DNA from 3 places in the Parazoarcus communis genome. Region 1 is predicted to be linked to each of the others. Evidence: predicted binding sites of a transcription regulator. Region 1 holds the regulator's gene; each other region holds the start of a gene.
The links. Region 1 encodes FNR, which switches genes on or off when oxygen is low (the NO sensors DNR and NnrR bind a similar motif). Its sites were predicted from a motif close to TTGANCTAGNTCAA; they were not measured.
Positions count from the first base shown of each region.

Region 2: a site for FNR is predicted at 1,576-1,589, ahead of napF (ferredoxin-type protein NapF). Genes of this name have one in related genera too.
Region 3: a site for FNR is predicted at 1,172-1,185, ahead of coxB (cytochrome c oxidase subunit II). Genes of this name have one in related genera too.

Region 1 is NZ_CP022187.1:445,696-448,970, forward strand. Features, by position in the region: gene CEW83_RS02180 (PHA/PHB synthase family protein) at 1-185, shown strand, start outside; gene CEW83_RS02185 (Crp/Fnr family transcriptional regulator) at 305-991, opposite strand; gene CEW83_RS02190 (SirB2 family protein) at 1,113-1,502, shown strand; gene fnr (fumarate/nitrate reduction transcriptional regulator Fnr) at 1,520-2,260, opposite strand; gene hemN (oxygen-independent coproporphyrinogen III oxidase) at 2,383-3,275, shown strand, end outside.
Region 2 is NZ_CP022187.1:3,462,159-3,465,433, reverse strand. Features, by position in the region: gene napA (nitrate reductase catalytic subunit NapA) at 1-737, opposite strand, end outside; gene CEW83_RS15800 (chaperone NapD) at 743-997, opposite strand; gene napF (ferredoxin-type protein NapF) at 994-1,464, opposite strand; gene narL (two-component system response regulator NarL) at 1,690-2,334, opposite strand; gene CEW83_RS15785 (histidine kinase) at 2,331-3,275, opposite strand, start outside.
Region 3 is NZ_CP022187.1:2,840,725-2,843,999, reverse strand. Features, by position in the region: gene CEW83_RS12965 (SDR family NAD(P)-dependent oxidoreductase) at 1-625, shown strand, start outside; gene CEW83_RS12960 (nuclear transport factor 2 family protein) at 625-1,065, shown strand; gene coxB (cytochrome c oxidase subunit II) at 1,264-2,394, shown strand; gene ctaD (cytochrome c oxidase subunit I) at 2,498-3,275, shown strand, end outside.

The DNA.
Region 1 (3,275 bases):
CGCATCGCTCGGATACGGCCGAGCAGTGGCGCAATCGCACTGAAGAGCAGGCGGGCAGCTGGTGGACCGACTGGATGGACTGGGTCAAACCCCACGCCGGAGAGCTGATCGAGGCGAGGCCGGCGGCAAGCGAGCAGTTTCCTTCGCTCGCACCGGCGCCGGGAACCTATGTGCTTGAGTCCTGAGTGCGCTGGCGCGTGAAGGCTTCGGCTTTCAGCACCCGGGTATCGTGAAAGACGGCCTCTTGTTCGTTCAAGAGGCCGTTGCTTTTCGGGGGACGGCAAGGACTTGAGCGGGCGAAGTGCTACCCGCTGTAGCGCGACAGTGCCTGCGGATTGTGAAGCGTGATGCGCTTGCCGTGAACGGTGATGAGACCATGGTCTGCCAGGTCGTGAAAGATCCGCGAAAGGGTCTCGGGCGTCAGGTTCAGCCGTGACGCGATGACCTGCTTGCTCGTGGGCAGGGAGATGTCGCAAGCCTTGGTGCCATCCTCTTCGGTTTGCTGGAGGAGGTAACCGATCACGCGCTGTGTGCTCGAGCGCAGGGAATAGGTTTCTACGTCGCGCACCATGTTATGCAGGCGGACCGCCATGCCTGCCAGAAGCTTGCGTGCAAACTGCGGATCCTGATCGATCAGGTCGGATACGACGTTCTGGCCGATATGAAGCAGCGACATGTCGGTAAGCGCTTCGGCAAAAACGGGGTAGGGGCGGTTCATGAACATCACCGCTTCGCCAAAGCTTTGCTGCGGGCCGACGATCTCGACCACTTTCTCGTTGCCCTGAGCTGACGAGAAGCCGAGCTTGAGCTGCCCTTCGGTGACGAAATAGAAACCGTGGGCAACGTCGCCGCGCTGAAACAGCAGTTCACCCTTGCCCAGGCGGCGTTCGCGGGTATAGCGTGCAACACGTTCCAGCTCACTCTCCGACAGCTCCCCGAACAGGGAGATCTGACGGAGCTGGGTAAGGATGTCTGCGGCGGTCTGGTTCATTCCGTGCTCCTGCATTTCACTTTCGATTCTAGCCTGCGTGGCTGAATCCTGTTTGTTCTGTCATTGTTCGGCGCCCGACCAGGGCGCACCGGTCAGCATTTTCCCCGAGGAGGAACGAAAGATGTATCAGGCGATCAAGCACATCCACGTCACCTGTGTGATTCTGAGCCTTGCCGGCTTCGCGCTCAGGGGAGTGTGGATGCTTGTTGACAGCCGTCTGCTCACACATCGTCTGACGCGCGTCCTGCCGCATGTGGTCGATACCGTGTTGCTTGGCAGTGCGATCACGCTGGCGGTGATGATCGAACAGTACCCGTTGCAGGCACCGTGGGTGACGGCCAAGGTCATTGGCCTGATCGTCTACATCCTGCTGGGCGCCGTTGCCCTGAAACGTGGCCGAACGCGCACCGTGCGCGGGGCTGCGTTTGTTGCTGCGCTGCTCGTGTTCAGCTGGATCGTGTCGGTCGCGCTCAGCAAGAACGTCGGCGGCTGGTTCGCCGTCTTTGCCTGAGCGCGACAGTCCGGCGCTCAGCGCGCGCCGGGCTGGTGCTGAATGAGTTTCTTGAGACCGTCGTTGTCGAGAATGCGGATATGTTTCTGCTGCACCGCGACGAGGCCGTCTTCCTGAAAGCGGGAGAAGGCACGCGAGACCGTTTCCAGCTTCAGGCCCAGATAGGAGCCGATCTCTTCGCGGGTCATGCGCAGGTGAAACTCGGCGGCCGAGAAGCCACGAGCGGTGAAGCGCTGCGACATGTTGAGCAGGAAGGCCGCCAGACGCTCTTCCGCGCGCATGGAGCCCAGCAGCATCATCACGCCGTGATCGCGCACGATCTCGCGGCTCATGACCTTGTGGAACTGGTGCTGAAGGCCTTCGATCTCGCGGGACAGTTCTTCCAGCTTGGCGTAGGGAATGACGCAGACCTCGCTGTCTTCGAGCGCAACCGCATTGCACGAGTGGAACTCGGTGCTGATGCCGTCGAGCCCGATGATCTCGCCGGTCATCTGGAATCCGGTGACCTGCTCGCGACCATCTTCGAGCAGAACGTCGGTCTTGAAGGAGCCTGCACGGATCGCATAGATGGCTTCGAAGAGTTCGCCTGCGCGATAGAGCGGCTGCTGACGCTTGATCTTCCGACGCCCGCCGACAAGTTCGTCGAGGCGGTTGAGTTCAGTGTCAGTCATGCCGAACGGCAGGCACAGCTCCAGCAGATTGCATTGTGAGCATGCGGTTTTGAGCCCCGCCGCGGTGATCGGCACCGTCGCCTTCATTTGCACTGTAAACTTGCTCCGATTCCGGATTGGGGGTAGTCAGAATGTTGCCGTTGATCCAAGTCAACCACAAAACGCCGGCTTTCTGCCATTGTTAAGTAACACATCGACGCAGCCAGACCATGACCAGCCAGACAGACCTAATCTTTGATCCCCAGTTGATTCGACGATTCGACATCAACGGGCCTCGCTATACGTCGTATCCCACCGCAGACAGGTTTGTGGAGGCATTCGATGCACAAGCACTGACAGACTGGCTGGGAAAACGTGCCGTTGGCGGTGTGAGCCGACCGCTGTCATTATACTTCCACATCCCCTTTTGTAACACGATCTGCTATTACTGCGCCTGTAACAAGATCATCACCAAGGATCATGGCAGGTCTGCCAAGTATCTGAATTACCTGGAAAAAGAGATCGAAATGCAGGCGGCGGCCCTGGGGGGGACACGTCAGGTCACGCAGTTACATCTCGGGGGTGGAACGCCGACCTTCCTCTCGCACGCGGAGATGCATCAGTTGATGGATGCGGTCCGCAAGCACTTCAACCTGGTGCCGAATGGCGAGTACTCGATCGAGGTCGATCCGCGCAAGGTGGATTTCGACACCGTCGAAATGCTGGCCAACCTCGGCTTCAATCGCATGAGCGTCGGCGTGCAGGACTTCGCCGAGGACGTGCAGATTGCGACCAACCGCGTGCAAAGCGTCGAAGAGACGAAGCTCGTCATCGACGCGGCGCGGGCAACCGGCTTCAAGTCGATCAGCATGGACCTGATCTATGGTCTGCCCAAGCAGAATGTGATCAGCTTCAACCGCACGCTGGAGCAGGTGCTCGAACTCTCGCCCGATCGAATCTCGCTGTACAGCTACGCGCACCTGCCGGGACTGTTCAAGCCCCAGCGCAGGATCATTCCGATCGACCTGCCGTCAGCGGACTCCAAGCTTCAGATTCTGCAGCTTGCCATCCGTCGCCTGACCGACGCCGGCTACGTCTATATCGGCATGGACCATTTCGCGAA
Region 2 (3,275 bases), 1.6 Mb from region 1:
GTCGACAGCACATGAACCTCGGTGCCTTCCTTCGACAGCCGGCGGTCGGTGATGCGGCTCCACAGGATGGGGTGCATCTCGGCCATGTTCGAGCCCCACAGCACGAAGCTGTCGGCGTTCTCGATGTCGTCGTAGCAGCCCATCGGCTCGTCGATGCCGAAGGTACGCATGAAGCCGGTAACAGCCGACGCCATGCAGTGACGCGCATTGGGGTCGAGGTTGTTGGTGCGGAAACCGGCCTTGTACAGCTTGGCCGCCGCATAGCCTTCCCACACCGTCCACTGCCCGGAACCGAACATCGCGATCGAGTCGGCGCCGTGGGTCTTGATCGCGGCCTTCCACTTGTCGGCCATGATGTCGAAGGCCTGATCCCACGAGATCGGCGTGAACTCGCCGTTCTTGTCGTATTTGCCGCCTTTCATGCGCAGCAGCGGCTTGGTCAGACGGTCGTCGCCGTACATGATCTTCGACAGGAAGTAGCCCTTGATACAGTTCAGGCCGCGGTTGACCGGTGCATCCGGGTCGCCCTGAGTGGCAACGATGCGGCCGTTCTGCACGCCGACCAGCACCGAACAGCCGGTACCGCAGAAGCGGCAGGCGGCCTTGTCCCAGCGCACCTTGGTGCCGTCGCCATTCCTGGCCTGCGCCTGCGCCACCACCGGAATGCTGATGCCCGCCGTTGCCGCTGCGGCCGCAACCGCATTGGCCTTGATGAATTCGCGTCTGTCCATGCTCATTTTCTTCATGCCTCCAGGTTTTCGAGACCTTCATCCGTGTATTCGTAGGCGAGCGTCACCCCTTGCACCCTGGGGCCGAGATTCACCTTCAGTATCGAGTCGGTCACCGACCAGCCTTCACCGTCTTCCACGGTGACGACGATGCGACCGGTTTCGAGCGATTCACCCTGCACTTCAACGCCGGGCACCTGCTTCAGAAAGTCGTGCACGACGGCGAAATCCTCGGGCTTCGCCCGCACTACCAGGCTTGCGATGTTCATGTGCTCTCCTTGTTCGCCATATCCATCTCCCCTGCCTTCACCGTGATTGCCCGGACCGGGCAGGGGGCGAAACAGGCACCACAACCATTGCAGCTCTCCAGCGTCAGCGCCGGCAGCGCCACGCCGCCAAGACGCGGGCGAAAACGGATTGCCCCCGCAGGACAGGCCTCGCCGCAGACCCGGCACTCCACGCCGCTCATTGCCAGGCAGGCATCCCCGATGTGCGCCTGCAGACGCCACGCCGGAGCATCCTCCGCCGCGCGCTGCAACGCCGCCGGTTCGCAGCGACTCACGCACTCGCCACAGAAGGTGCACTCCCCGTGGCTGAAATCGACTGCCGGATAGGCGCCGTCGGCATGAATCAGAATGCCGGTCGGACAGGCCTTGATGCAGGCGTCGCAGCGCGTGCAACGCTCGATGAAGGCAGCCTCGTCAAGCGCCCACGGTGGACGCTGGGCGGGGTTCACGGTGCGGATGCGGCCACGCAAAAAACTTCGGCGCGAAAGGGCTGCAGGTTCCAAGAGGGTTTTCCCGTATAGCGAATAGGGACATTGAAAACCCTTGCCCGGAGTGCGTCATTGATGGGCATCAAGACGAGAATGGCTCTCAGTTATGCGGCTTCGATGCGCATGACCGGATGCGCGAGGTAAGGTGCGGATAACACTGCAAACTACAACGAAGGAAATAGACGTCTAGCTGCGCAGGTGCTCGACCGCCCACACCGCGGCTTCCACCCGCGAGCGCATCTTGAGCTTGCGCAGGATGTGCTTGACGTGGACCTTCACCGTGCCTTCGGCGATGTCGAGCTCGCGTCCGATGAGCTTGTTCGACAGGCCGCCGGAGATCTGCTCGAGAATTCGCACCTCCTGCTCGGTCAGTCCGGCAGCGGCAATTGACTCGGGCTGCGCAGGGCCGCGCAGGGCGGCGGCCATGAGGTGGGTGAGCTCGTCGGAGATGACGATGCGGCCACTGCCCACATCGCGCAGCGCATCGACCATGGCCTCGGGCTCCATGTCCTTCAGCAGGTAGCCATCGGCCCCCGCGCGCAAGGCGGCGACCAGGTCCTCGCCATGATCGGACACCGTCACCATCACCACGCGACTGTCGAGACGGGCGGCGCGGATGGCGCTCAAGACCTCGATCCCGTTCATGTCCTTCATGTTCAGGTCGAGCAGGATCAGGTCCGGCTGCAGGCGCACAGCCAGCGCCAGGCCCTCCTCTCCGCCGGCGGCCTCGCCGATCAGGTTCAGCGTGGGGACGGTCTTCAGCAGCTGGATCAGGCCCTTGCGGAACAGCGGGTGATCATCGACGATGATGACGCTCTGGACATCGCTCATTTCACGCTCCCGAATGCGATGGGTGTCTCGGTCACGATCGCGGTGCCGGCACGAAAACGCAGACTGACCCGCGTTCCCCCGCCCGGCCGGGGGGCAATGTCGAAACGCCCCCCCAGGCTGCACGCACGCTCGCGCATGATCGCAAGGCCATGATGGTTGCGTGCATCGGAGACCGGCTCGCCGAGCCCCACACCATTGTCGTCGAGCACGACGGAGAACTCACCGTCCGCATCACACTTCAGGCTCAGCCAGGCCTTGCTTGCATGCGCATGTCGCACCATGTTCGACAGGCCCTCGCGGATGATATGCAGCACATGCACCTCCTGGTTGGGGCCGAGGTGGCAGTCGGCAAGCCGGGTTTCGAGTTCGACCTCGATCTTGCCCTTGCTCGCATACTCGTCCACTGCGGCCTGCAGCAGCTCCGAAAAATCACCCGTCATCTTGAGCCGGAACGACACCAGCAGCTCGCGCAACTGGCGGTAGGCGGCACTGATGCCCTCGCGCAGGTCGGCAAGGATGGCCTCGGCCTCGGCGCTGCGCGCGGGGTCGCCCACCAGTGGCTGCACCAGGCTGACCTGGATCTTCATGTAGGACAGGGCCTGCGCGAGCGAATCGTGCAACTCGCGGGCAATCACCGAGCGCTCCTCCTGCAGGGCGAGCAGGCGCGCCTGCTCGCTGCGCCGTGCGGCCCCAAGTGCCATTCCGACATGGCGCGACAGCGCCTCGACCAGCTGCTGCTGCCAGGCTTCGAGCCGCTGCCCGGGCGCCAGCGCCAGACGCAACGTGCCGAAGTGACGCTCAGCATCACGCAAGGGGACCCGCAAGAGGTCGTGGTCGCCCTCGCGCTCGTAATTCCAGCCACCCGAGTGCGAACGACAGCGCGCACAGGCCAGCTCGGCCTCTACCCCGCTCTCGACATGGTCGGGGCACGGGCCGATCGA
Region 3 (3,275 bases), 2.2 Mb from region 1:
TGCGCTGGCAGCACAGTGCGAGGGCGCGGTCGTCGCGGCCATGGACGTGACCCGACCAGGCGAACTCGAGCGTGTGCGCGACCGTCTGCTTGCCCAGTGGGGCGGGCTCGATCTCGTGATACTGAATGCGGGTACCTATCAGCCGCTGCGGGCGTGGGAGCTGACACCGGAGCGCATTCGGAAGACGCTGAACATCAACCTGCTCGGGGTCATGGATGGGGTGGCCGCGGTGGTGCCCGGGATGCTCGAACGCGGGCGGGGGGCGATTGCCATCGTGGCCTCGGTCGCAGGCTACGGCGGCTTGCCCAATGCCGCCACCTACGGGCCATCGAAGGCGGCGCTGATCAACTTTTCCGAGACGCTCTACATGGATCTGGCGCCGCGCGGACTGGGCGTGCACCTGATCTGTCCCGGTTTCGTGGCGACGCCACTGACGGCGCAGAACGATTTCCACATGCCCGCCCTGATCACCGCCGAGCAGGCGGCCGACGAGATCATGGCCGGCTTTGCCCGCGGTGAGTTCGAGACCCACTTCCCGAAGCGTTTCACCCGCTTTCTCAAGCTGCTGCAGTGCCTGCCGCGGCGCCTCTACTTTCCGCTCATCCGGCGGGCAACGGGCCTGTAATGACCTCCTTCGACTGTCGCGCGGCTGCCGAGAACGTGGCGCGGTTCTACGAGAACCTCACGCCCCTGCTGCTTGGGAAAATCGACGCCTTCTATGCCGAGAATGCCCGTTTCAAGGACCCGTTCAACGATGTTGCGGGCCTGAAGGCGATCACCCGCATCTTCGAGCACATGTTCGAGACCGTGGAGTCTCCCCGCTTCGTGATCACGAGCATCATTGCCGAGGGACAGCAGGCGATGCTTGCCTGGGACTTTCACCTCAATCTGCGTAACCGGGCGATCGTCATTCGCGGCGTCAGTCACCTGTCCTTCGACGAAGCAGGGCGCGTCGAAGTCCATCGCGATTACTGGGATGCGGCTGAGGAGCTGTATGCCCGATTGCCCCTGATTGGTGCGCTGATGCGCCTGCTGAGGCGCAAGCTGTCGGCAACAGAGGGCTGAAACGCAGTTTGTTGTCATGCAGCAAACATGCCTGCGGGAAAACCCCGAGTACTCGTCACAGGGCTTTATGCGGCTTGATGGTTATCAGATACCGCGCCGCAGCATATTGATTTTTATCAAATAAGTATGTTGCGACCCTGATTTTCACTGTGGCAACATCGATCCACCTGCTCATCGTGTTCTTTGCTGGGGGTCGACATGGGTTTTGCCGGTCGTATCGCAGGATCTTCGCTTCTTCTCGGGTACGTCTCCGGCGTACTCGCACAGGATGCGCCGAGCCGTTACAACCTCCAGCAGCCGGTGACGCGGATCGCCTCAGAGATCTACAGCATGCATACCCTGATGCTGATCATCTGCCTGGTGATCTTCATCGCGGTGTTCGGCGTCATGTTCTGGTCTGTCATTCACCATCGCAAGTCCCGCGGCGCGGTTGCGGCCAATTTCCATGAAAACACGGCGGTCGAGATCGCGTGGACGGTGATCCCGGTGCTGATTCTGCTTGGCATGGCGTGGCCCGCCACCAAGACCGTGATTGCGATGAAGGACACCTCCAACCCCGACATCACCATCAAGGCCACGGGCTATCAGTGGAAGTGGGGTTACGACTATCTGCAGGGCGAAGGGGAGGGCATCCGCTTCCTGTCCGGTTCATCCACACCGCGCGCCCAGATCAGCGGTGGCGAACAGAAAGGCGATACCTATCTGCTTGAGGTGGACAATCCGGTTGTGGTGCCGGTGGGCAAGAAGGTCCGCGTGCTCGTGACCGCCGCCGACGTGATCCATTCGTGGTGGATGCCGGCTTTCGGCGTGAAGCAGGATGCGATTCCCGGCTTCATCCGCGACACGTGGTTCACCGCAGACAAGGAAGGCATCTATCGCGGCAACTGTGCCGAACTCTGCGGCAAGGATCACGGCTTCATGCCGATCGAGGTGCATGTGGTCTCGGCAGAGAAATACACCGAATGGGTCGCATCGCAGCAGGCCCAGGCCACGACAGCCTCTGCGGACGACGCCCGGGAGTGGGCACTGGCCGAGCTGGTCGAGCGCGGCGAGAAGGTTTTCGCGGCCAATTGTGCGGCCTGCCACCAGGCCGATGGCAAGGGGCTGCCGCCGGTATTTCCTGCGCTTGATGGCTCGCCCGTGGTGACGGGCGATGCAAGCGGCCAGATCGAACTGGTGTTGAAGGGCAAGGCGGGGACCGCGATGGCCGCATTCGGCGGGCAGTTGTCGGACGCCGAGCTCGCTGCGGTGATCACCTATACCCGTAACGCCTGGGGTAACCAGTCGGGCGAGGCGGTGCAGCCGGCAGACGTTGTCGCCGCGCGCTGAGGCTGAGGTCGAAGCGGGTTTTGCTGCGGTGTGATTGTAGGGGCCGTCCCGGTCCCGATGGCAAGGTTCTGTCGCGCGTGGGCGCGACAATGGAGGCGTGTGCATGAATACACTGACTCACGATCGGCCCGGCGTTCACCCCCCGCACGGTCATGCGCATGGTCCCACCGGCCTGATGCGCTGGGTGACCACCACCAATCACAAAGACATCGGCACGATGTACATGATCTTCAGTTTCATCATGTTCCTCTCCGGGGGGGTGATGGCGCTGACGATCCGGGCCGAACTGTTCCAGCCCGGTCTGCAGGTGGTGGAGCCCGAGTTCTTCAACCAGCTCACGACCATGCACGGTCTGGTGATGGTGTTCGGCGCGATCATGCCGGCCTTCGTCGGCTTCGCCAACTGGATGATCCCGCTGATGATCGGGGCCAGCGACATGGCCTTCGCGCGCATGAACAACTGGAGCTTCTGGCTCCTGCCGCCCGCGGCCATCCTGCTGCTGGGTTCGTTCTTCGTGCCCGGCGGCGCAACCGCTGCGGGGTGGACGCTGTACGCACCGCTTTCGGTGCAGATGGGCATGGGCATGGATCTGGCGATCTTCGCCATCCACATCATGGGCGTGAGCTCGATCATGGGCGCGATCAACATCGTCGTCACCGTGCTCAACATGCGCGCGCCCGGCATGAACATGATGCGCATGCCGCTGTTCTGCTGGACCTGGCTGATCACCGCCTATCTGCTGATCGCGGTGATGCCGGTGCTGGCCGGTGCGGTCACGATGATCCTGACCGATCGCCACTTCGGCACCAGCTTCTTCAATGCCGCCGGTGGCGGTGACCCGGTGATGTACCAGCACATCTTCTGGTTCTTCGGTCACCCCG